4 regions of the Pseudomonas sp. GW821-FHT05D12 genome follow, and region 2 is predicted to be linked to each of the others. Evidence: riboswitches for the same ligand, from Rfam matches in the RefSeq annotation. Region 2 holds a riboswitch; each other region holds the start of a gene.
The links. A riboswitch is a leader RNA that binds a small molecule or an ion and turns the genes downstream of it on or off. The one in region 2 is predicted to bind cobalamin.
Positions count from the first base shown of each region.

Region 1 (7,710 bases), on a different contig from region 2:
CGCTGCCGTTTTCGAGTACCGACTCAGTGGCGGCGCGGGCGACTTCGGTGCGATCCAGTTTACTGGTCTGGCGGCTGACCAGGTAGCTCACGCGCTTGCGGGCTTCTTCCAGGTCATCGCTGCGTAGCGCCTGGGCCACCGGGATCACGTGTTCGCCAAGGCTGCGCATGCCGAGGGCACAGTACAGCGCGAGGATCTCCAGCACCCAGCCGATATACGGCGCCCACGACAAGGCGGTCGCCAGCAGGGTCAGCGGCACCACCGCGATAAACCACGCGGTCACCCCATGGCTGCGCCAGCCACGGCCACCGCTGTTGAAACGTTGCTCGATGCGCCCGGCAAAATTGCCGAACGCCACCAGCGGATGCCAGCGCCTGGGTTCACCCAGCAGCGCATCCAGCGCCACTGCAGCGACACACAGCAAGGCCACACTCATTGACTCACTCCCCACACATTCTCATACAACATGTCACTCAGCGGCCGTGGTTCGGTCCAGCCTTCGAGCTGCAACATCGGTGCCGGATAGAACTCGGCCACCGGCCCCAGGCACAACACCGCCAGGGGTTTCGCGCCGGGCGGCAGGCCCAGCAGGTCGGCCAGGGCCTGGGGCTCGAACAGCGAGACCCAGCCCATGCCCAACCCTTCGACGCGAGCCGCCAGCCACAGGTTCTGGATCGCACAGGACAGCGAGGCCATGTCCATTTCCGGCAAGGTGCGCCGGCCGAAGATATGCCGCTCGCGATCATCCATCAGCGCTGCCACCAGCACTTCGGCGCAGTCATGGATGCCTTCGACCTTGAGCTTCATGAACTCATCGGAACGCTCGCCCAACGCCTCGGCGGTGCGCAAGCGTTCTTCTTCCACCAATTGCTGGATCTGCCCACGCAGTTGGCGGTCGCTGATGCGGATAAAGCGCCACGGCTGCATCAGGCCGACACTCGGCGCCTGGTGTGCAGCCTGGAGCAGGCGGTGCAGCAACTCGGGGGCCACGCTGCCGCCGCTGAAGTGGCGCATGTCGCGGCGCTCGGCGATGGCGCGGTAGACGGCGTCGCGGTCGGCCTGGGGGAAGGCGTTGTCGGTCATGGCCCCATCGGGGGCAAGCCCGCTCCCACAGTGGATGGGGATTCAACGCGGTAAATGGTGGGAGCCGGCTTGCCGGCGCTGGCCACCTCAGGGTCGGGCGCAAACAAGGCCGCCACCGCCCTCGGGTTGGACGGGAAATAGAAGTGCACGTAGGACGCGGTCATACGCCCTTGTCGGAACACCGCCTCGGCGCCGCGCCCACCATTGGGGCTGACGCCACGGGCAATCGGCTGCCACTCGGTGCTGGTCAGGGAATGGTGATAAGTGTGCCCACGCAGCACGCCTTCCGGCAGCTCGACGTTTTGCAGGGCCAGGGCCGCAAGTTTCTTTTGCATCACCGCATCGCCCTGCAGCAGGCCGACCAGTTCGGCGCGGGTGCCGTCGACGTCGGTCAGCGAGTCCAGCAGGTAGAGCATGCCGCCACATTCAGCGAGCAAGGGTTTGCCGGCCGCGTGATGGGCGCGGATGGCATTGAGCATCGAGGTATTTTCCGACAGCGCCTGGTGGTGCAGTTCCGGATAGCCGCCGGGCAGATACAGACTGTCGGCGTCAGGCAATTCGCGGTCATGGATCGGCGAGAAAAAGCGCAGCTCTGCGCCCATCGCCCGCAACAGGTCGAGGCTGGCGCCGTAGGTGAAGGCAAACGCTTCGTCACGGGCCACCGCAATGCGCACGCCGGCCAGCAACGGCTCGGCCTCGATCACTTCGGGGGCGGCGAAGGTCACCGGCGGCGGCAAGGCAACTTCACAACTGCTGCCCAGTGCCTGCGCAGCAGCATCCAGGCGCAGGTCGAGGTCATTCAGCTCGCTGGCTTGCACCAGGCCCAGGTGGCGGCTCGGCAGTTCGATCCCGGTTTCGCGGGACAGCGCGCCATACCAGCGCAGGCCTTCGGTGAGACTGCCTTCGAGGAGTTGCGCATGGCGCAAGGTGCCGACGCGATTGGCCAGCACGCCCGCGAACGGCAAATCCGGCTGATAACGCGCGAGGCCCAAGGCCAGGGCGCCAAACGTCTGCGCCATCGCAGTGCCGTCGATCACGCCCAATACCGGCACGCCGAAATGCCGCGCCAGGTCGGCGCTGGACGGCGTGCCGTCGAACAGCCCCATCACCCCTTCGATGAGGATCAGGTCGGCCTCAGCGGCGGCTTCCCACAAAAGGCGGCGACTTTCCTGCTCGCCCACCATCCACATGTCCAATTGATACACCGGCGCACCACTGGCGCGCTCGTGGATCATCGGATCAAGAAAGTCCGGGCCGCATTTGAACACGCGGACTTTGCGCCCCAGATTGCGGTGCAAACGGGCGAGCGCGGCGGTGACGGTGGTTTTGCCCTGGCCGGACGCCGGTGCGGCGATCAAGACAGCCGGGCAATGACGGGGCTGATTCAAAGTTCGACGCCCTTCTGTGCCTTGATACCGGCCTGGAACGCGTGCTTGAGCATGCCCATCTCGGTGACGGTGTCGCCCATTTCGATCAACTCGGGCTTGGCGCCACGGCCAGTGACCACCACGTGCTGCATTGGCGGGCGCGCCTGCAGGTCGCTGAGTACCTGGTCGAGGTCGAGATAGCCGTGCTTGAGGGCGATGTTCAGCTCGTCCAGCACCACCAGGCCGATGGACGGGTCTTGCAGCAACTCGCGCGACACCGCCCACGCGGCTTCGGCGGCGGCGATATCGCGCTGGCGGTCCTGGGTTTCCCAGGTAAAGCCTTCGCCCATCACATGAAAACGCACCTGCTCGGGAAAGCGGCGGAAGAACAACTCTTCACCGGTGCTGTTGCGCCCCTTGATGAACTGCACTACCCCGCACTGCATGCCGTGGCCCATGGCCCGGGCGAGCATGCCGAATGCCGAGCTACTCTTGCCTTTGCCGTTGCCGGTGAGCACCAGCAGCAGGCCGCATTCGTTTGGGGAGTTGGCGATGCGCTCATCGATCACGGCTTTTTTGCGCAGCATGCGCGCCAGGTGGCGTTCGTCGCGGTCGGGGGAATCGGTCATGGCAGCTCTCCGTTGGGGCTGGACAAAAACGGCGGGCAGGAAAAAGGATAAACAGACAGCCAAGCATCGCCCACCGTGATGCTGTTGGATGAACCAGGCCGGTCTCCGGACTCATGAGTGGCGCCCTGGCTCTTTATAAAGAGAGCACTCGGACAGGCCGACAGCGCGCCTTCCCATATCGCACGCGATACAGTGGCAGAAAGCACCGTCTTGACTCATTTACCGTTGCGGGGGCAGCGCCGGAATCGCGGCAGCACTGTGTACAAGTGCGCTCACTCACCGGCTTCCCTGTTTCACTCCGTCGACCCATGGGTCACAGAGCACCTGGAACAAGCCGCGAAGGTTAGTGGGTTGGGGGTGGAGCGTCAATTAAAGCTGGCCTTGCACTTGAACCATCCTACGACCGGCCTCCTCTACCCTTACAGGTATTAAGGAGAACACCATGCACAAAACCAGACTCGCCCTGCTTATCATGCTCGCCGGCACCCTCGCTGCCTGCGGGGAAAGCTCTACTTTGCAGGTCTCCGATGGCACCGGGCCGTCGCCCAAGTTGCCGGAGCCAAACAAGACCCTGATCCCGACCGTGAATATCGCCCCGGCGATTGGCTGGCCGGACGGCGCCAAGCCCACCGCCGCCGCCGGCACCCAGGTGGCGGCGTTCGCCGAAGGCCTGGACCATCCGCGCTGGCTGTATGTATTGCCCAATGGCGACGTGCTGGTGGCGGAAACCAACGCGCCACCCAAGCCGGATGACGCCAAGGGTATTCGTGGCTGGGTCATGGAGAAAGTCATGGGCCGCGCCGGCGCCGCTGTGCCGAGCCCGAACCGCATCACCTTGCTGCGTGACGCCGACCACGACGGCGTCGCCGAAACGCGCACGGTGTTCCTGGAAAACCTCAATTCGCCGTTCGGCATGACCCTGGTCGGTAACGATCTGTACGTGGCCGACTCGGACAAGCTGTTGCGCTTCCCCTACCAACCAGGTGAAACCGCGATCAAGGAGGCCGGCACCAAAGTCGTCGACCTGCCGGGCGGCAGCATCAATCACCACTGGACCAAGAACGTGGTGGCAAGCAAGGACGGCAGCAAACTGTATGTGAGCGTCGGGTCCAACAGCAATGTCGGTGAAAACGGCCTGGATGCGGAACAGGGCCGGGCGGCCATCTGGGAAGTCGATCGTGCCAGCGGCGAGCACCGCATCTTCGCCTCCGGCCTGCGCAACCCCAACGGCATGGCCTGGGAACCACAAAGCGGCAAGCTGTGGACGGCAGTGAACGAACGCGATGAAATCGGCAGCGACCTGGTGCCGGACTACATCACCTCAGTCAAGGACGGCGCGTTCTATGGCTGGCCCTTCAGCTACTACGGGCAGCATGTGGACGTGCGCGTCAGCCCGCAGAACCTGGACCTGGTCGCCAAGGCGATCGCGCCGGATTACGCAGTGGGCCCGCACACCGCCTCCCTGGGATTGACGTTTGCCGAGGGCAGCAAACTGCCAGCCCAGTTCAGCAACGGCGCATTCATCGGCCAGCATGGGTCGTGGAACCGCAAGCCGCACAGTGGCTACAAGGTGATCTTCGTCCCGTTCGAGGCTGGCCAGCCGAAGGGGCAGCCCGTGGACGTGCTGACCGGTTTCCTCGACAAGGATGAGAAAGCCATGGGCCGGCCGGTGGGCGTGGTGATTGATCAGCAGGGGGATTTGCTGGTGGCAGATGATGTGGGGAACAAGGTGTGGCGGGTGTCGGCCGCTAAATGATGGGTAGGAGCCGGCTTGCCGGCTCCTACAGTGATACGGTCCGTCATGGGTTACGCGCCAGATTGCCTGGCAATACGCGCTTGGCACTCAGGTAGGCATTCTGCCAATACGCCTTGGACAAGGTATCCAGCTTCACCGTACCGCCAGTCTGTGGCGCGTGCACGAAACGGCCCTCACCCACATAGATCCCGGCGTGGCTGACCTGGGAGCCGCCACCGGTGGCGAAGAACAACAGGTCGCCGGTTTGCAGGTTCTGCTCGCTGACGTCCTGCGCGCGCATCACGATCAGCTCACGGGTGGTACGCGGCAAGGAAATACCGGCCGCATCGCGAAACACAAAGCCGATCAAGCCACTGCAGTCAAACCCTGAGTCCGGCGTGTTGCCGCCCCATCGATAAGGCGTGCCAACCAGGCCCAAGGCACGGAAGAGCACATCTTCGGCAGCAGGCGAAAAATTCTGTGTGGAGTAGTTGAACACCGGCTTGGGTTTCACCGCTACGGGAGCGGGCGGCGGTGGACGGCTGGCGCAGGCGCTGAGCAGCGCGGCGCAAACAATGAGAATCAGGCGGGCCGAGGTCGACATGTGCAGAACAATCCTGGTCTGGATGCGGCTTTCGCTGCCGAACGCTGAAAACCAGAACGCGCAAGCAAAGCTCGCGCGAACGGATTTCAACAATATCCAGGGATTCTAGCGCTTACACGTCAAACTTCAAGTATCACTTTAAGTTTACTTGCTAGCGGTAACTGTCGTCGGGGCCATGGCGAGTGCGCGCTTGGCTTCGATGAAGGTTTTGCTCCAGTAGCTGTCACCCAGATTATCGACTCGAACACCGCCACTGCGACGGCTGCTGGAGTGGATAAACTGGTTATCGCCCAGGTAGATACCGGCATGGCTGACGCGACCACGACCCGCTGTACTGAAGAAAAGCAGATCACCGGGCTTGAGGTTGTTGCGTGCGACCAACGGTGCATTCACGTTGATCATTTCGCGCGTGGAGCGTGGCAGGTTCATGCCCGCTTCTTCACGAAACAGATAACCGATGAAGCCGCTGCAGTCGAAACCGGCTTCAGAAGTACCGCCGAAACGGTAACGGGTACCGATCAGGGACATGCCGCGTTCGAGGATACTGTCGGCGAGGACTGGAAGCTGGTAAGGCTTGTTGCCGGCGAAGTCGGCCAGTTCCTTTTCAGTTGCCACTTCTTCCTCATAAACAGTGGAAGACTGTGCAGCAACGAATTTTGCCTGATTTTGAACCTGTGGTTTTTGCTGTTCTGCCACCTGTTGAGGGTGGGAGGCGCAACCAAACAACAGGGTAACGAGTGCGAGAGGCACGAGGGGTGCGAAGCGATTTAGCATGGGCACGACCGTGGCTGATATGTAAGGAAGTCGAGACTATGCCTTCTATCACATCGATTTGCAAATTCAATCGTGATCTATGTGACTTCTTGTTTGGACTATGACATCTAAGCCCTTAACACCCCTTACCCGCCTTTCGCGTGGCCAAAACGGCCCAAACGCGGGTTTTCTGACGCCTGGAAATTGCCGAAAGTCCTGAAAACAAAGGGCCGGCTACCAGCCAAGGGTTTCCTTGAGGAAGGGAATGGTCAGCTTGCGCTGGGCTTGCAAAGAGGCCTGGTCGAGCTGTTCGAGCAAATCGAACAACGCGCTCATGCTGCGCGTACCGCGAGTCAGAATGAAGTGTCCGACCTCGTCGGTCAGGTGCAGGCCGCGACGGGATGCGCGCAACTGCAGGGCACGCAATTTGTCTTCGTCGGACAGGGGGCGCATCTGGAAGATCAACGCCAGGGTCAGGCGCGATTTGAGGTCTGCCAGCTTCACCGGCAATTCACGCGGCGACGTGGAGGCGGCGATCAGCAGGCGCCGGCCACTGTCGCGCAGGCGGTTGAACAGATGAAACAGCGCCTCTTCCCACTCCGCCTTGCCGGCAATCGCCTGCAAGTCGTCCAGGCACACCAGCTCGTATTGCTCGAGGTGATCGAAGATGCCGATACCGCGGTCCATCAACTCCGCCAATGGCAGGTACACCGCCGGCTCGCCCATCTGCTCGAAACGCAGGCACGCGGCCTGCAACAGGTGGGTACGCCCTACGCCGTGCTTGCCCCACAGATAGATCAGGCTTTCGGTCCACCCGGCGTCGGCTTCGCAGAGCCGCTCGACATAGCCGAGTGCAGCGGCATTGGCGCCTGGGTAGTAGTTGATAAAGGTGGCGTCATCACGCAGACGCACACCCAAGGGCAGCTGAATCGGTTTCATGCTGACTGAACGGCTCCAAACGAACCGTTAGTGGCCTCTGTGTAAAGTTTGCAAAGTTTATACCCGTGACGCCGGGCGCACAATGCAGCAGACCACAAGCAAAATCAAAGGTTTGCGTTAACTTGGCGGTTTTTCGCAGATTGTTTGACGCCCCGCCCCCAGAAACAACAAACCCGGCTCAGGCCGGGTTTGTGATGAAACGGTTACAGGTCCGGATCTTCGACCCCGGTATACGCATCCGAATCCTTGTACAGATCGTGCACATGGCGCACCAGCACCATGATCACCGCCGCCACCGGCAGCGCCAGCAGGATGCCGGTAAAACCGAACAGCTCACCGCCCGCCAGGATCGCAAAGATCACCGCCACCGGGTGCAGGCCGATCCGGTCGCCCACCAGCAACGGCGTGAGCACCATGCCTTCCAGGGCCTGGCCAACCATGAACACCGCGACAATGCCCAGCATCGGGTACAGGTCGCCGCCAAACTGGAACAACCCGGCAACCAGCGCCGCGCCGATCCCGATCACAAAACCCATGTACGGCACGATAGCCGCCAGGCCGGCGATCAGGCCGATCAACAGGCCCAGCTCCAGGCCGATC
Region 1 covers NZ_JBWKSN010000009.1:168,156-175,865, forward strand. Annotated here, with positions in the region: gene cbiB (adenosylcobinamide-phosphate synthase CbiB) at 1-436, opposite strand, end outside; gene bluB (5,6-dimethylbenzimidazole synthase) at 433-1,083, opposite strand; gene AC07SI_RS18415 (cobyrinic acid a,c-diamide synthase CobB) at 1,080-2,471, opposite strand; gene cobO (cob(I)yrinic acid a,c-diamide adenosyltransferase) at 2,468-3,079, opposite strand; cobalamin riboswitch at 3,159-3,422, opposite strand; gene AC07SI_RS18425 (PQQ-dependent sugar dehydrogenase) at 3,522-4,835, shown strand; gene AC07SI_RS18430 (C40 family peptidase) at 4,879-5,418, opposite strand; gene AC07SI_RS18435 (C40 family peptidase) at 5,563-6,192, opposite strand; gene hda (DnaA regulatory inactivator Hda) at 6,406-7,110, opposite strand; gene AC07SI_RS18445 (AI-2E family transporter) at 7,314-7,710, opposite strand, start outside.
Region 1: linked by a shared signal. The riboswitch ahead of cobO (cob(I)yrinic acid a,c-diamide adenosyltransferase) and the one ahead of AC07SI_RS09975 (CbtB domain-containing protein) in region 2 are both predicted to bind cobalamin.

Region 2 (7,710 bases):
CCGTGGCACGGCCGAGCAACTGGCCGGCCAGCAACAGAACCTGCACAGCCAGGCGCAAGCCCAGGTCGCGGCCAGCCATGAGCAGATCGGCAAGTTCAAGAAGGCGTATGAGGAACTGCTGGTCCTGGCCAAAGGCAAGGAAGCCGAGCGCGCCCGCTTGCAGGCACAGTTGAGTGAACGTGACACACAAGTGCAGCAATGTTCAGTCAAGAATCAACAGATGTACGGCGTGGCGCAGCAATTGCTGACGGCCTACGAAAAGATTGACGTGGCTGAGGTGATGAGTATTCGCCAGCCCTTCGCCAGCAGCGCGCGGGTCAAGTTCGAGGAACTGGCCCAGGGCTTTGGCGACGATCTCTACAAGAGCCGTTTCGATGCGCCCCAGGCGGGCGTCAACCATTGATCACAAGGAAGAACCGCACATGAACGAATTGATCACCAGCGTCACCCCCCAGAGCCTCACCGAGTTGCTGCAGGAAGCCGGCTACCGGGTCAACCAGAGCGAACAGAACGGCATCGTGCAACTGCTCAGCGCCAGCCAGGGCATCGGCTTTGCCGTGCGCTTCGGCAATCCGGCGGCGGAGCAGGGCGGCTACGTGGACTTTACCTACAGCTGCGCACTGCGCGTGCAGGGCGAGTTGCCCGAAGGCCTGGCGCAGGTGTGGAATGCCTCGCGCCGCTTTGCGCGGTTGTCGCTGCAGGGCGAATTCTTGCTGATGGAAATGGACGTGGTGGTGGCCGGCGTCGGCGCCTCGCACCTGCGCAGCCAGCTGGAGTTGTGGGACCGCTTGCTGCAGGAATTCATCGTCTACCTGCGTGAATACAGCCAGCAGGCCGCGCAGTTGCAGGCCCAGGCTGCGGCGGTCGGCGAAGAGGCACCCGTCCTGTGAAGAAGCCAACCCTGATGGTCGGCGCCGGCGCGCTGGCGGTGCTGGTGGTGGCCGTGGCGCTGTGCCTGCGTCCGGGCAGCGACCCGGTGGCCGCCCAGCAACCGGCACCGCTGCTCGATCCGGCGCCGGCCGGGCCCGCGGTGGCGCGCCTGGGCAATCAGCAGATCGACCTGGTCGAACTCAAGAGCGTGCTGGCGAGCCTGCCAGCCGAGTCTCGCGAGCAACTGCGTGGCAACCGTGGCGCGTTGGAAACCTGGATTCGCTCACGGCTGGCGCAAAAGGCCGTGCTCGAACAGGCCGACGCCCAGGGCTGGCGCCAGCGCCCGCAGGTGGAGCAGCAGACCCGCGCCGCCACCGAGCAGATCGTGTTCCGCGACTACATGCTCTCGGTCAGCCAGGTACCGGCGGACTACCCCAGCGCGGCTGAATTGCAGCAGGCCTACGACAGCGGCAAGGCGCAATGGGTGACGCCGCCGCTGTACCGGGTGAGCCAGATTTTCCTCGCGGTGAATGACCCGCAAAACCTCGACACGGTGCGCCGCCAGGCCCAGGAACTGAGCCGCCGGGCACAGGCCGCACCGGGGGATTTCGCCGCCCTGGCCAACCAGTTTTCCCAGGACCCCGAGACTGCTGCGCGTGGCGGTGATTCGGGCCTGCAGCCATTGCAGCAACTGGTGCCCGAGGTGCGCGGCGCGGTGTCGCGGCTCAAGGTCGGCGCGGTATCGGACGCGGTGCAGAGTGCGGCGGGCTTTCATGTGCTCAAGCTCACCAGCCAACAGCCGGCGCGCACCGCCAGCCTCGACGAACTGCGCGAACGCCTGACCCAGGCCCTGCGTGCCCAACGTCAGGAACAGATCGCCAAGGCCTACCTGGAAGGCATGCTCAACACCGCGACCTTGAGTATCGACGGTGCCGAGTTGAACAAAGTGCTGGAGTAACCCGCGACCACCCGCATTGGATGCACCGACCGACAGACAGGGAGTCTCACATGGCATTACTGGAACCGTCCGGCCAACAAGGGCCTTCAACCTATCGCGCGCCATCCGAGTCACGTGGCGCCTGGCTGGCCCTGGCCGCCGAGATCGATCCGGAGGTGGCGCGCTACTTCCTGGTCAGTGCGCGCTGCGGCTGTTTCATGCAGGCCGCGCGCAGCTTGAATATCAAGGCGACGCTGCTGCGCAAGCGCCTGGCGCAACTGGAGGAGCACCTGCGCCATGCGTTGTTCAGTTATCAGGGCAACGGCCTGGTGCTCAGCCGCGACGGCTTGCAGTTGCAGGCCCAGTTGGTAGCCCTGGCCCATGAGCGGCGCCTGCCGGTGCTGGAACAGCCGCTGATTCGCCTGGCGGTGGCCGAGCCGATCCTGCACGACATCCTCGGCCGTGACCTGATTGCCTTGCTGCGCCGCAACGCCAGCGTGCGCCTGGAGATCATCTCCCTCGACAGCCAATTGTCCCTGCAAGCGGTGGACGTCGATGTGGTGGTGTGGCTCTCCGACACCGACGGCCCGGTGCCCGGCCCGAGCTTCGCCACCGAACCGCCACGGGCCCTGGCCCGCCTGGAATATTTGCCGCATATCGCCAAGCGCTATTCGCGCCTGACCACGCGCCCGGACAGCGTCGACGACCTGAATGACTACATGCTGGTGCAATGGCAACCCGATGCACAGGTCGACGCCCTGCAGGCGTGGAACCAAGTGGTGGAGCAACGCCTGGCGGCGGTGGTGCAGGTGCAGGCCTATTCGCTGATGCTGGAGATGATCCGCTGCGGCGCCTGCATCGGTTTGCTGCCGCACTACATGAGCAGTTTCGACCGCGGGCTGGTGGCACTGCCGGGGTTGCTGGCCGACAGCATGCAACGCCAGGTGTGGCTGGCGGTGAATGCGCAGGTGCAGCATGCGCAGGCGGTGCAGATGATTGTCGAGTTGATCGTCAGCACGTTTGAAGGGCGGCGGGAGTGGTTTGGCTGAGTGTTTGTCCGTTGTCCGGGTAGCGGCTGCTGGCGGTCGCGCGCTCACAGCGGGTGTGCCTGGTGGATCGAGGTGCCTGCATCGCAGGCAAGCCAGCGCCCACAGAAAGGCTGATCAGCGTTGCAACACGCCACGAAAGGTCGCACTCAGGGCCCGCAAGGTTTCCCGCGAACGCGTGTCGCTGATGCGGCTATGGAGCACCACCTCACTCACGGCCAAGGCCGGCAAGCCGTATTGCTCGCTCACCTCTACCGCTCCGGCCGGGGCCACGCGGTGGGCGAGGGCAGCGACGCCCAATCCGGCGGTGACTGCCGCACCCACGGCCATCACCCCGCCGCCAACAAATACCTCGGTCCAGTCGATACACGCCGCATCCAGCGCGCGCGTCGCCAGGTGCCGCACGCCGCAGGGCGCGGCCATGGTTGCCATGCGCAGCGGCGTGCCGGGGCGGTGTTGCCAGGTGGGCGCGGCGAACCAGCCAAAGCGTTCCACCGCCAACACTTCGCCGTCCTGGCGCTCGCCCTCATTGCGCACGATCACCGCGTCCAGCTCATTGCGGTCGAAGGCGGCCACCAGGTCGCGGGAGGACGCGATACGTACTTCAAGGATCACCAACGGGTCGTAGGCGGCCAGGCGGCTGAGCCAGGTTGGCAGGTCGGGACCGGCCACATGGTCGCTGATGCCGATCACCAGGCGCCGGGGCGCTTGGCTGCCCATATCGCCCAGTGCGCGTTCGTGGGCATTGAGCAGGGCGCGCGCGGCAACGATAAAGTGCTCGCCCTGCGGTGACAGCCGCACATGGCGCGGCGTGCGCTCCAGCAAGCGATAGCCCAGGCGTTCTTCCAGGCGCTTGAGCTTGAGGCTGATGGCGGCCTGGGAGGTGTCGAGGGCTGCGGCGGCGCGGGTGAAACTGGCGAAGTCGGCGACCAGCACAAAGGCCTGCACGGTGTCGATATCCAGCGGTTTTAGCGCGTCAGTCATATCCAATCCTTATCGCACATATATCGGCTGATATCTTGTTGAAATCATCGGCGCTGCGCAAGCTGAACCCTCAACTTGCACGGGAGCTTCTTCATGTTTGCCAAACAGTATTCACACCGCTTGCCTGCCGACTACGACATGGCCGTGATCCGCCGCCGCGCCGCGCAATTGGGGCCGTTGTGGGATCACGCCGAGGGGTTGCTGTTCAAGGCGTTTATCGCCCAGGAGCACGCAGGCAAAGTGTATGCCTCGGTGTATCTATGGTCCGACCCACTGCAGGCCGCCGATTTTCTGCTCGGAGAGCGCTTTCAGAAGGTGCTCGACAGCTTCGGCCGTCCGTATATCGAGAGCTGGTTGCCGCTGGATGTGCAACGTGGGCCGGCGCAGACCGCGCTGAGTCTGTACCGCGAGGAATGGGCGTTGGAGCCGGGGGCGGACAGGGCGGCGATCCTGGCCGAGGAGAAAAGTCGCAACCAGCAGTTGGCGGATAGCGGCGACACCTTTGCGGTGTTCCTCGCGCTGGATGTGCAGGCCTGGCGGCTGGTACGGATCACCTTGTCGGCCAAGGCGTTGCAGGCGGACCATCCCGGGACGGGCTACCAGGTGTTTTACCTGGCCCATCCCGGGATTTGACTCAGGAGTTGAATCGGGCTTTTGGCTGGCTGAGCTTGCGCTCGGCCACCGCCCCGAACACCAGGCCCAGGGTGGTCCACAGCACCAACTGGATGCCCAACGAGGCCACGCGAAATTTCCACAGCAGCACGGCCGAGAACTGCTCCGGCACTTCGTTGATCACCGGGAAGAGGCTGCCGGCCACTGCGACGATCACGATGTACAGCGCCACGCCGAGGATCGCGCCGCTCCACACGCCACGGCGGGCAATCAGCTTGCGCGCGGCGTTGATCGCGATCACGGCCGCCGCCACCGACACCAGCAGCATCAGGAAGAACAGCCTGGTGCGCTGTGCAATGGTCTGCGGGTCCCCCACCGAAGGCGGGTTGGCCGGGTATTTGAGCCCGGGCACCAGGATAAGCGTCACAAAGGCCGCCAATGCCAGCAGCGCCGCCAGGCCGCGCGGGCCGACCTTGCCGATGCGGCCCAGGGCGTAGGCGAACACCAGGGCGAAGAGGCCACCCAGGGACACGCTGTAGACCACCACGCCGGTGAACAGGCCGAAGGTACTTTGCACCTTGCGGCTCACCAGTTCTTCTTCCGGCGCATCGCCGTGCATCTGTGCCATCTGGTCTTCAAAGGCGATGGCCTTGTCGATCTGCGGCTCGCCGAAGGCCTTGGCGAAACCGAAGGCCAACACGCCGGCGAGCAGGCCCACCAGCATCCCGCGTACGAGTAATTGCCCTGTCATGGTGTGTCTCCCTTATGAATTAATGGCAGGGGAAACCCAGCAGGTGGCGACCGTCGTGCACAAACTCGTGCACGTACATGCCCTTGAACACCGCAGTGGCGCCTTGCTCGGCACCGACGAAGTAAATCGCCAGCATCAGCAGCAGGCCGCCGAAGATCGCCCAGGGCAGGATTTCGCCCAGCGGGATCGTCGGCACATAGACATCAGGATGGGTTGCAGCAGTGTTAGCCATGAGAACCTCCAGGGATGACGCGTCCCGAAATGGATAGCGAAGGGGCTGAAACAGGGTCTGGCTTACGGCTACTGGGCCGAATACAGTGGCGCGACCGCGCCGGAATCGAACCGGCTTCCTCTTTCATGTTCGTTGTAACATGTTGAAACAACTTTGCCAGTCTACGCTGACTGCGCGCTGAAACAGAGTGAAATTGTGATGCAGGCCACCCGTCTGACCCTTATCTGCCATGCCATCACGCCGTTGCAAAAGCAGGGGCGCTTTCCCGATGACGAATCGGTGGCGATGGACTGGCAAGCTGCCGCGTCATCGCTGGCCGGGCGCTACCCGAAAAACCTGCGCCTGCTCTGCGCACCCGAGGCTCGCGCCCGGCAGACGGCGGGTTTGTTCGGCAGTGCGCCGGTGATTGAAGAAGCCCTGCGCGATGGCAACTTCGGCGATTGGAAGGGCCAGGCCATCAGCGAGTTGGATCATGGCCAGTTGCAGGACTGGATGACCAACAGTGCCAGTGCGCCCCACGGTGGCGAGTCGGTCGAGCAGATTTGCGCACGCGTGGCACAGTGGATGAAAACCCTCGAAACACAGCCCGGGCACGTAGTGGCTATCACCCATCCCTTTGTCATCCGCGCCGCGATGCTGTACGTGTTGCAGTTGCCCGTCGCGATGTTCTACCGGATCGACGTCGAGCCACTCTGCGCCACCGAACTGCGCTTCAACACTGTCTGGCGCCTGCGCCTGGAAACTCACGCCTGGCCGCATGAACATGGCAAAATCCACGCCCCGCACTGAGAGCAACCCATGAAACGCATCCTGATCATCGGCATTGGCGCCGGCAACCCTGACTACATCACGATGCAGGCCGTGAAAGCGCTGAACCGCACCGACGTGTTTTTCCTGATGGACAAGGGCCAGAGCAAGGACAAGCTGATCGACCTGCGTCGCGAGATTTGCGAGACCTACATCACCGAGCCCGGCTACCGCTTCGTCGAGGCCGACTGCCCCGAGCGTGTGCGCGGGGATATCGACTACACCACGGCCGTACAGGACCTCAACCGCGACAAGCAGGCGACGTTCGAACGCATGATCAATGAGGAAATGGCTGACGGTGAAGTCGGCGCTTTCCTGGCCTGGGGAGACCCGGCGCTGTACGACAGCACCATTCGTATCCTGCAGGCGATCCTCGCCAGTGGCCGCTGCCACTTTGAGTTTGAAGTCATCCCCGGCATCACCAGCGTGCAAGCCCTGGCGGCCCAGCACAAGGTGGCGCTGAACCGCATCGGCAAGTCCGTCGAAATCACCACCGGGCGCCGTTTGGCCGCAGGGCAGGCGAGTGATGCCGATACCCTGGTGGTAATGCTCGATGCCGAAGATTCCTACCGCAGCGTGGCGGATCAAGGCCTGGATATTTATTGGGGCGCCTACCTGGGCACGCCGGATGAAATCCTGATCAGCGGCAAGGTCAGCGAAGTGGCTGGAGAAATTGAACGGGTGCGCAAGGCGGCGCGCCTGGAGAATGGCTGGATCATGGACACTTATTTGTTGCGCAAACCCTGAGGTAACGTCCCATGCTCAAACTGTTTGCCCTGGCGCTGGCCCTGGTGGCCGGTGCCGCCCAGGCCGATACCAGCCTGCATACCGATTTGCCGCTTTCATACCTGGAACAGACCCAGGGCGATGCGCGCAACCAGCCACTGGTGATTTTCCTGCACGGGTTCGGCAGCAACGAGGAGGACCTGTTTGGCATCAAGGACGCGCTGCCCTCCACTTGGACCTACCTGTCGGCCCGTGCGCCGATGCCGGTCGACCCGCATGGTTTTCGCTGGTTTACCAAGACCCCGGGCGACGGCGAGTACAACGGCGAAACGGCTGATTTGCAGCGCAGCGCCACACTGCTCGAAGACTTCGTGACCCAGGCCACCGCCAAATACCACACCCAGAGTGACCGGGTGTTCCTGGTCGGTTTCAGCCAGGGTGCGATCATGTCCTACGAGGTGGGCTTGCGTAAGCCTGCGTTGGTGCGTGGGATTGCGGCGTTGAGTGGCAGCGTGTTGCCGGTGCTCAAGGCCGAGCTGAAGCCGGATGAACGCCTGAAACAGCTGGCGATCTTTATCGGCCACGGCACCCTGGACCAGGCGCTGCCGTATACGTCGGCGACGCGCGCGAATGAGGTGCTGACGGGGTTGGGGCTGACGCCGGAGTTTCATGGCTATCCGGGCATGCCGCATACCATCAGCGAGGCGGAGGTGCAGGACCTGAAGGTTTGGCTGGAAAAAAGCCT
Region 2 covers NZ_JBWKSN010000004.1:433,603-441,312, forward strand. Annotated here, with positions in the region: gene AC07SI_RS09940 (DNA repair protein) at 1-403, shown strand, start outside; gene AC07SI_RS09945 (YbjN domain-containing protein) at 423-890, shown strand; gene AC07SI_RS09950 (peptidylprolyl isomerase) at 887-1,828, shown strand; gene AC07SI_RS09955 (LysR family transcriptional regulator) at 1,879-2,856, shown strand; gene AC07SI_RS09960 (LysR family transcriptional regulator) at 2,971-3,837, opposite strand; gene AC07SI_RS09965 (DUF4865 family protein) at 3,931-4,470, shown strand; gene AC07SI_RS09970 (CbtA family protein) at 4,472-5,200, opposite strand; gene AC07SI_RS09975 (CbtB domain-containing protein) at 5,220-5,432, opposite strand; cobalamin riboswitch at 5,465-5,594, opposite strand; gene AC07SI_RS09980 (histidine phosphatase family protein) at 5,631-6,221, shown strand; gene cobF (precorrin-6A synthase (deacetylating)) at 6,231-6,986, shown strand; gene AC07SI_RS09990 (alpha/beta hydrolase) at 6,998-7,710, shown strand, end outside.

Region 3 (7,710 bases), on a different contig from region 2:
TTCGGTCTCCAGCAGCGCTGCACACGCCGCCACCGCGGTCACGCCGGGGATGATCTGAAATGGAATGCCCAGCTCGTGCAAATAGCGGATCTGCTCGCCGATCGCGCCATACAGGCTTGGGTCACCGGAGTGCACCCGCGCCACATCCAGGCCATTGGCGTGGGCGGCCTTGATCAGGTCGATGATCTGTTCCAGGTGCAGTTCGGCGCTGTTGACCACCTGCTGCGCCTGATGGCCTTCCAATACCGCCGCCGGCACCAGCGAGCCGGCATAGATAATCACCGGGCAGCTGCGGATCAGCCGCTGGCCTTTGACGGTGATCAATTCCGGATCGCCAGGGCCTGCGCCGATAAAGTAGACGGTCATGGTATTTCCTGTTTAAAAGCGGGCGTGTATGAACATTGTTCATGTTCAGGGCAGGCAATTATCGGGGTTTTAGCCTGCGCAGGCCAATGCAAAAGTCGCCTGGGCGTTTTTTCGGCGGGTGATCAGCAGGCGGGCAGGGCCGCTGGCGAGATGTTCGGCGAGGGCCAGGGCGGCGCTTTCGGCGACGCCATGACAGCCTGTGTGGGCGAACGCGACGGCTGATTTGTGGCTCAGCCGGTTTTCATACACCGCCAGTTGGTCGGCGCTGAAGCACTGCAGCGGCAGCTCAAGCAGGCGGGACAGGGCGATCAGGCCCGGTTCATCCTGCCTGCGGTCGATGCTTGCCAGCGCAGTGATGCGCTGGCGCTCGATCCCCCCTTCGGCGAGGGCGCTGTCCAGCAGGTCCAGCAGGGTGTGAACATCACAGCCGCGCTGGCAGCCCAGGCCGACCACCAGGGTCATGCCGAGTATTGATTGTCGCGGTTGCGGCGGAACAGCCAGGCGCTGATCAGGCCCAGGGCCAGCCAGAACGCCACGTTGGTCAGCTGCGAAGCGATCTTGAACTGCGCTTCCAGGGCTTCCGGGGCCAGCATCGAATGCACTTCCGGCTGCGGTGCGCCGATCACGTGTGGCACCGCCAGGATCGCCACGCCGAGGATTTTCAGCAGCCAGTTGCGACCGAACACGATCAGCGCAATGCCGGCCGCCGTCGAGGCCGCGGTGCCGATCCACCAGATCTGCCGTTGTGCGAGATCGGCAGCGGCGGTGCCTGGCAGCTCAGGCGGCAGGCCCAGGGTCGGTGCCAGTACGAAGGTCGCATAACCGGCCAGGCCCCACAGCAGGCCTTGGGCGGTGCGAGTAGGCGCGCGCAAGGTGTAGAGGCCGGCGAGCATCAGGGCAAAACCCACGGCAACAACCAGGTTGCCGCCGGTGGTGGAGAGCACGCGTTGCCAGCCGTCTTCCGGCTCCCAGGCCTCGGCGTCGTGGCTGTGGGCGGCGGCGCCGTCGGCATGTTGATGTGCCACTTCAGTAGTGGCCGGGGCGTTTTCGAACGTTTCCGCCTGCAAAATCAACGGAGCTACCCAGAAACTTTGCAGCAGGGTCAGCAGCAGGGCGGCCAGGAGGCCGGTGAAACCTGCGGTTTGCGCAATACGCTTGATCATGTCGGCAGGTCTCAGTGGCACGGGAACGCGGCGCTGTGGCGGGTATCGTGGGCAGCGTTGTGCACTGCTTCGATGTGCGAGAAACCGGCGAAATACACCAGGCACGCACCGAGAATCGACGCGCCGATGGCGGCGGTCAGGCGTTGGCTCAGGGTGGCGGAGCTGCTGGCGGTGTGCGAGGTGCTGCTGATGATCGACATGGCGCGTCCCTTCTGGGTGTCAGGGTGAAACGAGCGCATGAAAACCCCGCGAGCCAGGCACGCAGGGTTCTGAACAGCGCCCGCCCACCGCGGGTTTGTTATCTGATTTTTTCGGGCCGGTCTCCGGGCTTGCGAGGGGGCTCCTGGGGGAGTCCTGAAAGCGTCGCCTTCCCATGCCCTTGGCACAGTGGATCTGACGCTTCGCTCGCTTACCGTTGCGGGGGCAGCACCGGACTCGTCATGTGATGACTCACCGGTTTCCCGTTTCACCCTGTGAAGGGCACCCGAAACAAGGTGTGTAGGAGAGCATGGGGGTGGGAGGGGAGTCAAATCGGTTGTGGGGGGTATATCCGATATTGGGGTGATGGCTGGAATTGGTTCCGCCCTTACGGCGGGTCACTTTTGGAAAAGAGCCCCAAAAGTAACCAAAAGGGCTCTTGCCCCAACACTCGGCACCTCGCCTAGGCTCGGTGTGCCCTCACTCCGGCTTGAATCCGTGGGCCGCCGCAATGGGCCATCCTTGGCCCAGTGCGGCTAACCCGGCGTCCTGCCGGGTTACCCACGGATTCAAGCCTGCGTTCGGCCAGCGTGTTTAATGGGGCGCCTAGATCAAGATCAAGGTCAAAAGCGGCTCGCTTCGCATCGTTGGTACGCTTTTTGATCTCTTTAGGAGCCGGCTGCCGGCGAAAAAAACGTGAGGACGCCGCGTTGGTTCTGGTGCTTCGCATCATCGTTAACGACCATCGCAGGCAAGCCAGCTCCCACAGGTTGACCGAGTTCGAGATAAGAATCCGGTCGGCTTTAAGGCCGCCGCGCTTTTGCTTTTGATCTTGATCTTGATCTAGGCGCCCCATCAAACACGCTGGCCGGAATTCGATATTGATTTGGGGGGTAAACCGGCAGGGATGCCGGTTTAGCCGCCCCGCGCCATGGATGGCGCGTGGCGGCGGCCCCCCAAATCAATGTCGGATTACGGGCACACCGAGCGTGAGCGAGGTGCCGAGTGTTGGGGCAAGAGCCCTTTTGGTTACTTTTGGGGCTCTTTTCCAAAAGTGACCCGCTGTAAGAGCGGAACCATAGGCCGCCATTACCGCAGAAACGGATATGTACACCAACCCAACCCCATCATTGACCATCCCCCCACCACTGCGTAGCCTTGCACCCTCGAGGTTCTTCAGCCCAGGCCGAAGCTAAGAAGGGAACGCGGTCCAATCCGCGGCTGCCCCCGCAACTGTAAAGGGTTTATCCGACTGCCACGCCACTGCCACCAGGCGGGAAGGCGCAGCCGGCGCCGGTCGCACGACCCGCAAGCCCCAAGCCAGGAGACCTGCCTCGCAACCGATTTTCCACTTCAACCGGGCGGGGTGATCCGGTGACGAAATCTGCCGCTGCGCGCCGCCGCAGGGCCTATCGTCCCGTATGCCCGCCCCAAAGGGCATCCGATGAAAACACTGGCCAAACTCCCCGTCACCATCGTTACCGGCTTTCTCGGTTCGGGCAAAACCACGCTGCTGCGCCATATGCTCGACAACGCCCAGGGCCGTCGCATTGCCGTGATCGTCAACGAATTCGGCGAGCTGGGCATCGACGGTGAAATCCTCAAGCAGTGCTCCATCGGGTGCACCGAGGAAGAAGCCAATGGCCGCGTGTATGAGTTGGCCAACGGCTGCCTGTGCTGCACCGTGCAGGAAGAGTTCTTCCCAGTGATGCGCGAACTGGTCGCCCGTCGCGGTGACCTCGACCATATCCTCATCGAAACATCGGGCCTGGCCCTGCCAAAGCCGCTGGTGCAGGCCTTCCAGTGGCCGGAAATCCGCAGTGCCTGCACCGTCGACGCGGTGATTACCGTGGTCGACAGCCCGGCCGTGGCCGCCGGCACTTTCGCCGCCTTCCCGGATCAAGTCGACGCGCAGCGTAAACTCGACCCGAACCTGGACCACGAATCGCCATTGCACGAGCTGTTCGCCGACCAACTGGCCAGCGCCGACCTGGTGATCCTCAACAAATCCGACCTGATCAGCGCGGAAGACCTGGCCCGTGTGCGCCTGGAAGTCGCCGAAGAACTGCCGCCGGCGGTGAAGATCATCGAAGCCAGCAGCGGGCGCCTGCCGCTCGACGTGCTGATCGGCCTGGGCGCCGGCTCCGAAGAGCACATCGACGGTCGCCACAGCCACCACGATCATCACCATGAAGGTGAAGACGATCACGACCACGATGCGTTCGACTCGATCTCCATCGACCTGCCGCAAGCCGACGAAGCGCTGCTGCTCGACGCCCTGACCCAACTCGTGGTGCAACACGGCATCCTGCGCGTCAAAGGCTTCGCGGCGATCCCGAACAAGCCGATGCGCCTGCTGATCCAGGGCGTGGGCACGCGGTTCGACAAGCACTTCGACCGCGCCTGGGCGGCCGATGAAGCGCGCATCACGCGCCTGGTACTGATCGGCCAGGAGCTGGATGCGGCTGGCCTCGAAGCGCAATTGCGCGCTGCCCTCAGCGTTTAACCCATGCACCTGCTCAGGACCCAGCCCGGTGGTTTCGTCTCGGACGACAATATTGCCGACCTTGGACAAACGCCCGCCGAACTGGTGATCCTGTGCAGCGGCGACTCCAGCCTGGCGCTGCTCGCCGAAGCCGCCCAGCAGTTGCCCGAGGATTACCCCAGCTTTCGCCTCGCCAACCCGATGCAGGTGCAGAACCATGCCTCGGTCGACCTGTACGTCGACGAGGTGCTGCGCCATGCCAAGGTCATCCTGATTTCGCTGCACGGCGGCATCGGCTATTGGCGCTACGGTATCGAGCGCCTGGTGGAGTTGGCCGAGCGCGGCGTGCAACTGATCCTGGTGCCGGGGGATGATCGCCCCGACCCGGAACTCAGCGGGCTGAGTACCGTTGGGGCGGCGGAACGCGACCGCCTGTGGCACTTCCTGCGCCAGGGCGGCCTGGGCAACGCGCTGGATTTCTACGGTTGCCTGGCGAGCAGTTACCTGGGCCGCAGCTACGCCTGGAACGAGCCGCAAACCCTGCCGCGCACGGCGATTTATCACCCGCACACAGCCAACCCGCGCCTGAATGACTGGCAGGCGGATTGGCGCGCGGAGTGGCCGGTGGCGGCGGTGCTGTTCTACCGCTCGCACCTGCAGGCGGCCAATACCGGTTTTATCGATGTGTTCTGCCAGCGCTTGCAGGCGGCGGGTCTCAACCCGTTGCCGATGGCGGTGGCCAGTTTGAAAGAGCCCGGCTGCCTGACGGTGGTCGAGGACCTGCTGGACGAGGTCGGCGCGGCGGTGATCCTGAACACCACCGGCTTCGCCCAATCCAGCCCGGAAGCCCCGCACCTGCGGCCGTTTCGCCGCAATATCCCGGTGATCCAGGCGATCTGCGCCCAAGACAACCAGCCCGGCTGGGAAGCCAGCGAACAAGGCCTGGGCCCGCGCGACCTGGCCATGCACATTGCCTTGCCGGAGCTGGACGGGCGCATCATCAGCCGGCCGATCAGCTTCAAGGACCTGGCCTGGCGCAGTGAGCGCAGCCAGTCGGACGTGGTGTGCTACCGCGCCGCGCCCGAGCGCATGGATTTTGTCGCCGAACTGGCCCGACGCTGGGTCGAACTGGCGCGGGTGCCGAATGCACAAAAACGCATCGCGCTGATCCTCGCCAACTACCCGACCCGCGACGGCCGTATCGGCAACGGCGTGGGCCTGGATACGCCTGCTGCTGCGCTGAATATCCTGCGTGCTCTGCACGCCGAGGGTTATCCGCTGCCCGCTGAGTTGCCGGAGAGCGGCACTGCGTTGATCCATGAACTACTGGGCGGTGTCACCAACGACCTCGACAGCCTCGACCTGCGCCCCTGCCATCAAAGCCTCGGCCTGGATGATTACGAGGCGATGTTCAACCGCCTGCCCGAGGCCAATCGCCGGGCCGTGCTGGAGCGCTGGGGTACCCCGGACCACGATCCGATGTGCCGCGACGGGCGCATGATGATCGCAGGCCTGCGCCTGGGCCTGACCTTTGTCGGCATCCAGCCGGCGCGCGGTTACCAGGTGGACGCCAGCGCGGTGTACCACGACCCGGACCTGGTGCCGCCTCACGGCTACCTGGCGTTCTATTTCTGGCTGCGCCATACCTACGGCGCCCATGGCGTGATTCATGTGGGTAAGCACGGCAACCTCGAATGGCTGCCGGGCAAGGGCGTGGGCCTGTCGGAAAACTGCTGGCCGGACGCGTTGCTGGGGCCGTTGCCGAATATCTACCCGTTTATAGTCAATGACCCGGGCGAGGGCGCCCAGGCCAAGCGCCGCACCCAGGCGGTGATCATCGATCACTTGATGCCGCCGCTGACCCGCGCCGAGACCTATGGGCCGTTGCGTGACCTGGAATTGCTGGCGGACGAGTACTACGAGGCCCAACTGCTCGACCCGCGTCGGGCGGTTGAGCTGCAAAAGGACATCCTCAAGTTGGTGCGCGAAACCCGCATCGACCAGGAACTTGAGCTCGACAACGACGCCGACGCAGCGGTGTGGCTGCCGCGCCTGGATACTTACCTGTGTGACCTGAAGGAGTCGCAGATCCGCGACGGCCTGCATATCTTTGGTGAGTCGCCTGAAGGCCGCCTGCGCATCGATACCTTGCTCGCATTGCTGCGCATTCCGCGCGGCGATGGGCGTGGTCCGCAATCGAGCCTGTTGCGGGTGTTGGCCAAGGCCTTCGACCTGGGCTTCGACCCGCTCGATTGCGCCCTCGCCGAACCCTGGACCGGCCGCCGCCCCATGGTCTTGCAGAAGATCGACGCGCAGTTGTGGCGCACCGCCGGTGACACCCGCGAGCGCCTGGAGCTGTATGCGGCGCGCTTGATCGAGCAGGCGCTGGAAGGGCCGTTGGAGCAGTTGGAGGAGCCCGGTTGGGAGGATGTGAAGGCCGTTATCGAAAGCCTGCGCATTGTCGTCGCACCGCGCCTGGATGCCTGTGGTCCAGCGGAAATGCGCGGCTTGCTCGACGCCCTGGGCGGCCGTTTCGTGCCGGCCGGGCCGAGTGGGGCGCCGAGTCGCGGGCGCCTGGATGTACTGCCGACGGGACGCAATTTTTTCACCGTGGACGTGCGTAACCTGCCGACCACCACCGCCTGGCGCATTGGCTTTCAGTCGGCGAACCTGATTCTTGAGCGACACCTGCAAGATCATGGCGACCACCTGCGCCAACTCGGCCTGTCGGTGTGGGGCACCGCGACCATGCGCACCGGCGGCGACGATATCGCCCAGGCCATGGCGCTGATGGGCGTGCGCCCGGTATGGGCCACGGGCAGCCAGCGCGTGGATGACTTTGAGATCCTGCCGATCAGCCTGCTGGACCGCCCGCGCGTGGACGTGACGCTGCGCGTTTCGGGGTTCTTCCGCGATGCCTTCGCCAACCTGATCCGCCTGTTCGACGCAGCCGTGCAGGCGGTAGCGGCGCTGGATGAGCCGGATGATATGAACCCGCTGGCCGCCAAGGTGCGCAGTGAGCGCGCGGCGCTGCTCGAGTCCGGCCTGGATGAAGCCGCCGCCGCGAAGCAGGCGGGCTGGCGTATCTTCGGCGCCAAGCCCGGTGCCTATGGTGCAGGCGTGCAGGGCGCGATTGACGGGCGCCTATGGCAAAGCCGCGAGGACTTGGCCGAGGTCTACCTCAATTGGGGCGGTTATGCCTACGGCGGCTCGGATGAAGGCACCGCCGCCCGCGAGCAATTTGCCCAGCGCCTGAGCCAGGTGCAGGCGGTGTTGCAGAACCAGGACAACCGCGAGCACGACTTGCTCGATTCCAATGACTACTACCAATTCCAGGGCGGCATGCTCGCTGCCGTGGAAACCCTGAGTGGCGACACGGCTGCCAGTTATCATGGCGACCACAGCCAGCCGGACTTGCCGAGGATCCGTACCTTGAAGGAAGAGCTGAACCGCGTGATCCGCTCACGGGCCGCCAACCCGAAGTGGATCGACGGCGTG
Region 3 covers NZ_JBWKSN010000008.1:124,376-132,085, forward strand. Annotated here, with positions in the region: gene cobM (precorrin-4 C(11)-methyltransferase) at 1-366, opposite strand, end outside; gene AC07SI_RS16795 (cobalamin biosynthesis protein) at 436-828, opposite strand; gene AC07SI_RS16800 (CbtA family protein) at 825-1,529, opposite strand; gene AC07SI_RS16805 (CbtB domain-containing protein) at 1,541-1,729, opposite strand; cobalamin riboswitch at 1,827-2,032, opposite strand; cobalamin riboswitch at 2,880-3,078, shown strand; gene cobW (cobalamin biosynthesis protein CobW) at 3,172-4,233, shown strand; gene cobN (cobaltochelatase subunit CobN) at 4,237-7,710, shown strand, end outside.
Region 3: linked by a shared signal. The riboswitch ahead of cobW (cobalamin biosynthesis protein CobW) and the one ahead of AC07SI_RS09975 (CbtB domain-containing protein) in region 2 are both predicted to bind cobalamin.

Region 4 (7,710 bases), on a different contig from region 2:
AGGGCAATGCAGTGTGTGAGTTGCGCCAGTAAGTGCTGCTGGAGCTGCTGCCAATGCTGATCCATTGAACTTAAAACTTGATCGATGAGTCAGGTTAATCAGCAGCTCTTCTTCCATGACAAGGACTCCTCCCATGCGCGAATACACCCTCAACTACTTGTTCAACGACGAACCCCGCACCCATGTGTTCGAGCTCAAACAGCCCGACCTGCCGGTGCATGAGGCGGCGTTGCACTTGCTGCAGTTGCATTTCGGTGATGCGGAAAATGGCTTGATCCTGCCGCCTGCGGATGCAGCGCCGGAGGAAATTCTCGAGCAGGCGCAGGTGGTGGGGATTACGCAGATCGAGGTTGCATGAGCCCAAGGCCGATCATTCGGGCGGTCACGACGGCGGATATCCCTGAGGTACTGGCGTTCGTGCTGGGGGCCCGTGCCGAGCTTTTCCCCAAGCTCGACGCGACAGGGATGCCGGCGGACCTGGCGCATTTCGAGGCTATTTATGTGCAGGGTGATGGGCGATTTCTGGTTGCCTGCGATCGAGGCCAGATCGTCGCTGCCATTGGCTATCTGCCTTACGACGGTCGTTTCCCACAGTTGAATTACCAGGGCCAAAAGACCGTGGAGGTGGTGCGCCTGTTTGTGCTGCCGGCGTTTCGCCGCTTGGGTCTGGCGCGCGCGTTGTACCTTGCGTTGGAGGCGCAGGCTAAGGCGGATCGGGTCGCGGTGATGTACCTGCACACCCATCCGTTTTTGCCTGGGGCGATTGATTTTTGGCTTCGGCAGGGGTTCGAAGTGGTGGATGTGGACGCGGACCCGGTGTGGCGCACGACGCATATGCAGCGCACCCTCTAACACCGCCAGTGTAGACGCCGGCAAGCCGGCTCCTACCGTTGAGTGCTCTGATCAGTTTGGGCGTAGCCGCAGTATCTGCGCCCCATCGAACGGGTCTGTCAGGTAATGCGCCTGCACCCCGAACGTCGCCTGCAGCCGCTGCGGCGTCAGCACGTCCAGCGGTTTGCCCAGCGCCACCAACCGCCCATGATCCAGTACCGCCAAGCGGTCGCAGGTGAGCGCCTGGTTGAGGTCATGCAGGGCAATCAAGGTGGTGACCGGCAAGCCTTGCACCCCCTTCAGAATCCCCAGTTGATGCTGGATATCCAGGTGATTGGTCGGCTCATCCAACAACAAAATCTGCGGCCGTTGCGCCAACGCACGGGCGATGTGCACCCGTTGGCGTTCACCGCCCGAGAGGCTGCGCCACGCACGTTGGCCCAGGTGGGTGGCGTCTACATCCTGCAGCGCCTGGTGCACGATAGCGTCGTCCTCGCGGGACCAGGGGCTCAGTGCCGACAGCCACGGCGTGCGGCCCAGGGCCACGGCGTCGAACACGCGAATGGCGTCGTCGGTGTCGGCCTGTTGTTCGACCACCGCGAGTTGCTGCGCAATGGCACGACGGGACAGGTCGCCCAAGCGCACTTCACCCAGTCGCACCTCGCCAGTGGCCGGGGTGCGCAGGCCAGCCAGCAGTTTCAGCAGAGTGGATTTGCCTGAGCCGTTCGGGCCGACGATGCCCAGGGTTTCACCCCGCTGCACCTGCAGGTGAATGTCGCGCAGCAACGTGGCTTCACGCACTTTGAAGCCCAGGCCGGTGCAGCTCAGTACGGTCATCGCGCATTCCTCCGGCCGATCAGGATCAGCGCAAAGACCGGCGCGCCCACCAAAGCCGTGACCACGCCGACCGGGATGACCTGGCCCTTGATCAAAGTGCGTGACAACACATCGGCTGCAATCAAGAACAATGCGCCGCCCAAGGCGCTGGCGGGCAGCAGGCGCGAGTGCCCGGTGCCGAGCAGCAGGCGCACGGCGTGGGGAATCACCAGGCCGACAAAACCGATGGAGCCGACAATCGACACCATCACCGCCGTGACCAGTGCGGCGCAGGCCACCAGCACAAATTGCACGCGGCGCACCGGGATGCCCAGGGAGGCCGCCGAATCGCTGCCGAAGGTAAACGCATCCAGCGCGCGCCGGTGCCACAGGCACACAGCAAGCCCTGCAACTGCCACCGGCACCGCCAGCCATACCGACGGCCAGCGCACCCCACTGAGATTGCCGAGCAGCCAGAACATGATGCCGCGCGCCTGTTCGGAGCTGGCCGACTTGGTGATCAGGAACGCCGTCAGCGCGTTGAACAGCTGCGAACCGGCGATGCCCGCGAGGATGATCTGCCCGGTACCGCTGGCTGAACCACTGGCTCGCGCGAGCAGGATCACCAGCGCAAATGCGGCCATCGCGCCGACAAAGGCGCCGGCCGACAGCGAGATCAAACCGCCGCCCACCCCGATCAACGCCACCAGCACTGCGCCCGTCGAGGCGCCGGCGCTGATGCCCAGCAGGTACGGATCGGCCAGCGGGTTGCGCAACAGCGATTGCAGAATTACCCCGCAGGTCGCCAGCCCGGCGCCGCATGCGGCAGCGACCAGCGCGCGCGTGAGGCGGTAGTTCCACACCACGCCTTCATCGATCGGGTCCAGCACGTAGCCGGCGGCCCAGAGCTTGTTGGCCAGCACCTGCAGTACCACCTTTGGTGCGATGGCGGTTTCGCCGATGGCCACGCCGGCGAGCACGGCGATCAGCAGCAGCGACAGGGCGAGTAGGGTGCGTATCATTTGGGCAAGTCGTAGCCATCGATGGCTGTCGCCAGTTGTTCCAGGCCATCGAACATACGGATGCTGGCCTGCAGCGCCAGGGCGTCGAGGATGATGATGCGGTTGTTTTTCACCGCGTCCATGTTGCGGGTGACCGGGTCACTGCGCAGGAAGGCGAGTTTCTTTTCGTGGTCATCGGCGGGGTAGCGGCGGCGGTCCATCCGCGCGATCACCAAAAAGGTCGGGTTGGCCTTGGCAATGGTTTCCCAGCCAACGGCCGGCCATTCTTCATCGGACTGCACCACATTGTGCAGGCGCAGGGTTTGCAGCATGAACTCGGGAATGCCCTTGTGACCGGCCACGTAAGGGTCGCTGGCCATCTCCGAGCTGGAGAACCACACCAGAGCACTGGCCTGCTTGAGGCCTTTGCCCTGCACGGTCGCGACGGATTTGGCCAGGCGCGCCTTGAGTTCGTCGTTCAGTTGTTGGCCGCGATCCTGTACGTCGAAAATCTGCGCCAGTTGGCTGATGCTTTTATAGATGGTCTCGATGCGAAACGGCTCCAGCCGCGTGCCGTCGGCGCCGACCAGGTTGTCCTTGCCTTCGCAGTCGGAGGGCAGCAGGTAGGTGGGGATCTTCAATTCGTGGAATTGCTCGCGGGTCCCGACCACGCCCTGCGGGCCGACCACCCATTCCAGCTCGGCAGCCACCAGCTGCGGGCGCTTGGCGATCACCGACTCGAAACTGGGCTCGTTGTCGGCCAGGCGTTCGATTGTGTCGTTCTGTGCCTTGTACTGCGCCAGGACGCTGTTGAACCACAGCGAGGTGCCGACCACTTTATCGCCTACGCCGAGGGCGTAGAGCATTTCGGTGGCGGCCTGGCCGATGGTCACGCTGCGCGCGGGTGCCTGCTGGAAGGTGAGCGTGCTGCCGCAGTTCTGCACGGTCAGCGGGTACTGGGTGGGCGCGGCGTGGGCCAGGGCACAGAAGCCCAGGCCAGTGATCAGGGCGGTAACGCGTGGCAGCATGGGGCGATCTCCTTGAAACCGTACGTGGAACTGGGGAGGTACGGTCTGGAATTACGCCCTCGAACGCTGCGGGTCAGGCAGGCAAGGATGTCCTTCCCGGACACCCCGCCGGTTAGTGTTGGTGCTTGGGCCGGCAGGTCTCCTGACTGATGCGTCATCGCCACGCTCCGGCCTTCCCGGACGAGGTCCAGTGGCATCAAGGAGCAGGCTCGGCACCTACAGTTGCGGGGGCAGTTCCGATTGGCGCGGCATACCGCGCTTCGGATTCCCTATTAGTCCCATTTGGGAACCGGCGCGGTATGGTAGTCGATCACGCGGTTGAGCGGGAGTTCTGACGGCGCACGGTGAGAAGACTGCGGTAGCTCTTATGGGATGGCTCTCCTATGATGCGCGGCCATGGACAGCCTTCACACAAGGAATACACAGTGAAATCATTCGTCGCCCTCGCCCTCATCGCCATGCTCGCCGGTTGCGCCACCCCAGGTAAAAGCGAAAAGCAGATTTTTGACGAAGCCGCTACCGCGCATGTCATGTCGCTGCCTTCCGGGGAAAACAGGGTGCGCTTGCACAGTGTGAAAATCCCCAGCCACGGCTTGATCGCCGACAACCTGGCCCTTGCCATGGCCGGTGGCGCCAATGCGATGTATCTGAAAGAAGAATTGCTGAAGGCCAAAAGCCTGGGCGACACCGGCTTTCTGATTATCGGCGCCAGCACTGTCGTTGACGTGGCCGTGATCGGCAACGCCTGTGAAGGGCTGGATCTGAAAGGTATGCAGATTTACTACTCGGGCACCAATGCGCAGAAGGATAAAGTGCGAACCGCGGTTGAAAAGACCCAGGCGCAGTTTTATTACATTAATGCGCAGTGAGAGTCTGGCAGTAGAGGCAGCCTTTTGGCAGTGAGTGGGCCAGTGCTCGCAAACGCTCTTGTACGGGTATGCGGACGTATCTTGCCCAGCAGGTTAAGCAGGCTAAGCAGGCTAAGCAGGCCAGACAGGCTAAGCAGCCAAGCAGGCCAAGCAGGTTGAGCAGGTTGAGCAGGTTGAGCAGGTTATTGTGGTGAGCAGGCTTGCCCTGCGTTGGGTTGCGAAGCAGCCCCAAAACCTCACACCACGGTTTGCCTGAAACTATGCGGTGGGATCCATGGGGGCGCTTCGCACCCCAACGCAGGGCAAGCCTGCTCACCACAACAACCCGTTGACATGGCCGTGATCGGCAACGCCTGTGATGGGTTGGATTTGAAAGGTATGCAGATTCACTACTCAGGCACCAATGCGCAGGCCCAGCAGGCTAATTGTGGTGAGCAGGCTTGCCCTGCGTTGGGTTGCGAAGCAGCCCCAAAACCTCACACCGCGGTTTTGCCTGAAACTATGCGGTGGGATTACTGGGGGGGCGCTTCGCACCCCAACGCAGGGCAAGCCTGCTCACCACAACAACCCACTGACGTGGCCGTGATCGGCGACGCTTGTGAAGGGTTGGATTTGAAAGACATGCAGATTTACTACTCAGGTACCACTGCGCAGGCCCAGCAGGCTAATTGTGGTGAGCAGGCTTGCCCTGCGTTGGGCTGCGAAGCAGCCCTAAAACCTCACACCACGGATTTCCTGAAACGATGCGGTGGGATTCATGGGGGCGCTTCGCACCCCAACGCAGGACAAGCCTGCTCACCACGACAAGCCTGCTCACCACGACCAGGCGGCTCACCACGAAAGCCGGCAGTCGTGCTGACCCGGCTTACTTGCGATCCAGCCAGACCGTCTGCGCATTGCAGAATTCCCGCACGCCGAAGTGCGACAACTCGCGCCCGAAGCCGCTCTTTTTCACCCCACCAAATGCCACCCGAGGGTCGGACACGCTGAACGCGTTGACGAAGATCCCGCCGGTTTCCAGCTGGTTGGCGATCTCCCGCGCCTTGGCTGCGTCAGTGGTAAAGATGCTCGCGGTCAGGCCGAACTCGCTGTCGTTGGCCAGGGCCACGGCGTGGTCGGCGTCGCGGGCGGTGATGATCGAGGCCACCGGGCCGAACAGTTCCTGCTTGAACGAAGTCATCTGGTCGGTGACACCCGCCAGCACGGTCGGCGCGTAGTAGTTGCCGGCACCCGGTACTTTGTCACCGCCCAGCAGCAAGGTTGCGCCTTCTTCCAGGGTGGCCTGGACCTGGCCGTGTAATTCGTCACGCAGGTCGAAGCGCGCCATCGGGCCGACATAGGTGTGGGGCGAGGTCGGATCGCCCATCACCAACGCACGGCTGGCTTCGAGGAATTTCGCGGTGAACGCTTCCACCACGCCTGCTTCGATGATCAGGCGCTTGGCGGCGGCGCAGACTTGGCCGCTGTTCTGGAAGCGACCGATCACGGCAGCCTGCACGGCGGCGTCGAGGTCGGCGTCGTTGAGCACGATGAACGGGTCGGAGCCGCCCAGTTCCAACACGCATTTTTTCAATGCAGCACCCGCCTGGGAACCGATGGCGATGCCGGCACGCACGCTGCCGGTGAGGGTCACAGCGGCGATGCGGGGGTCGGCGATGGCCTTGGACACGCCATCCTGGGTCACGTTGAGCACTTCGAACAAGCCTTCAGCGAAGCCGGCTTTGTCGAACGCGGCTTTCATCAGGTAGGCGCTGCCCATCACATTCGGCGCGTGTTTGAGTACGTAGGTGTTGCCGGCGAGCATGGTCGGCACGGCACCGCGCAGCACTTGCCAGACCGGGAAGTTCCACGGCATCACGGCGAGGATCGGGCCCAGCGGGCGGTATTCGATCTGGGCGCTGCCATTGTCGACCAGGGTCGGCTCCGGGGCCAGCATGGCCGGGCCGTGGGCGACGTACCATTCGGCGAGTTGCGCGCATTTTTCGATTTCGGCCCGTGCCTGGGCGATGGGCTTGCCCATTTCCAGGGTGATCATCTGCGCCATGTCTTCGGCTTGCTCGCGCAGGGCGCCAGCCAGGGCCAGCAGCAGCTCGGCACGCTGGCTCACCGGCTGGCGGCGCCAGGTGCGGAAGGCACCGGTGGCGCGGTCGAGGGCGGCGTCCAGTTGCGCTGCGGTTTCGTAAGGGTAGCTGCCGACAGTCTCGCCATTGGCGGGGTTGATCGACAGGGCGTGGGTCTGGTGAGAAATAGCGTTCATGGCACCGTCCGGCTGAATGAGGGGAATGAGTCCAGCCTACGGGGCTGCATCTTTTCTGGAAACTGAATAATATTAAGCAATACGTTCACGATTGGAGAATGATTTGGACCTGGTGCAGCTGGAAATCTTCAAGGCCGTTGCCGAGCAGGGCAGCATCAGTGCCGCCGCGCAGGTGATTCATCGGGTGCCGTCGAACCTGACCACGCGCATCAAGCAACTGGAGCAGGACCTGGGCGTGGAGTTGTTTATCCGCGAGAAGAGCCGCCTGCGCTTGTCACCGGCCGGCTGGAATTTCCTCGGCTACGCGCGGCGCATTCTCGATCTGGTCCAGGAGGCGCGTGCCACGGTGGCGGGGGAGGAGCCCCAGGGCGCGTTTGCCCTCGGCTCGCTGGAAAGTACTGCGGCAGTGCGCATTCCGGCATTGCTGGCGGCGTATAACCAGAAGCACGCCAAGGTCGAGCTGGACCTGAGCACCGGGCCGTCGGGCACGATGATCGAGGGCGTACTCTCGGGGCGCCTGGCGGCGGCGTTTGTCGATGGGCCGGTGCTGCACGCGACCCTGGAAGGCGTGGCGGTGTTTGAGGAGGAGATGGTGGTGATCGCGCCGTTGCACCACGCGCCGATCACGCGTGGGCAGGATGTGAACGGGGAGAGCATCTACACCTTTCGCTCGAATTGTTCGTACCGGCACCACTTCGAGCGCTGGTTTTCACAGGATGGCGCGGTGCCGGGGCGGATCTTCGAGATGGAGTCATACCACGGCATGCTTGCCTGCGTCAGCGCCGGTGCCGGGCTGGCGCTGATGCCGCGCAGCATGCTGGAGAGCATGCCGGGGTTTGCGGCGGTGAGTGTGTGGCCGCTTGCAGACTCGTTCCGCATCCTGAATACCTGGCTGATCTGGCGCCGAG
Region 4 covers NZ_JBWKSN010000015.1:9,009-16,718, reverse strand. Annotated here, with positions in the region: gene AC07SI_RS25050 (hypothetical protein) at 1-32, shown strand, start outside; gene AC07SI_RS25045 (hypothetical protein) at 134-358, shown strand; gene AC07SI_RS25040 (GNAT family N-acetyltransferase) at 355-852, shown strand; gene AC07SI_RS25035 (ABC transporter ATP-binding protein) at 904-1,668, opposite strand; gene AC07SI_RS25030 (FecCD family ABC transporter permease) at 1,665-2,669, opposite strand; gene AC07SI_RS25025 (ABC transporter substrate-binding protein) at 2,666-3,676, opposite strand; cobalamin riboswitch at 3,792-3,985, opposite strand; gene AC07SI_RS25020 (hypothetical protein) at 4,102-4,545, shown strand; gene AC07SI_RS25015 (aldehyde dehydrogenase family protein) at 5,411-6,802, opposite strand; gene ptrR (putrescine utilization regulator PtrR) at 6,906-7,710, shown strand, end outside.
Region 4: linked by a shared signal. The riboswitch ahead of AC07SI_RS25025 (ABC transporter substrate-binding protein) and the one ahead of AC07SI_RS09975 (CbtB domain-containing protein) in region 2 are both predicted to bind cobalamin.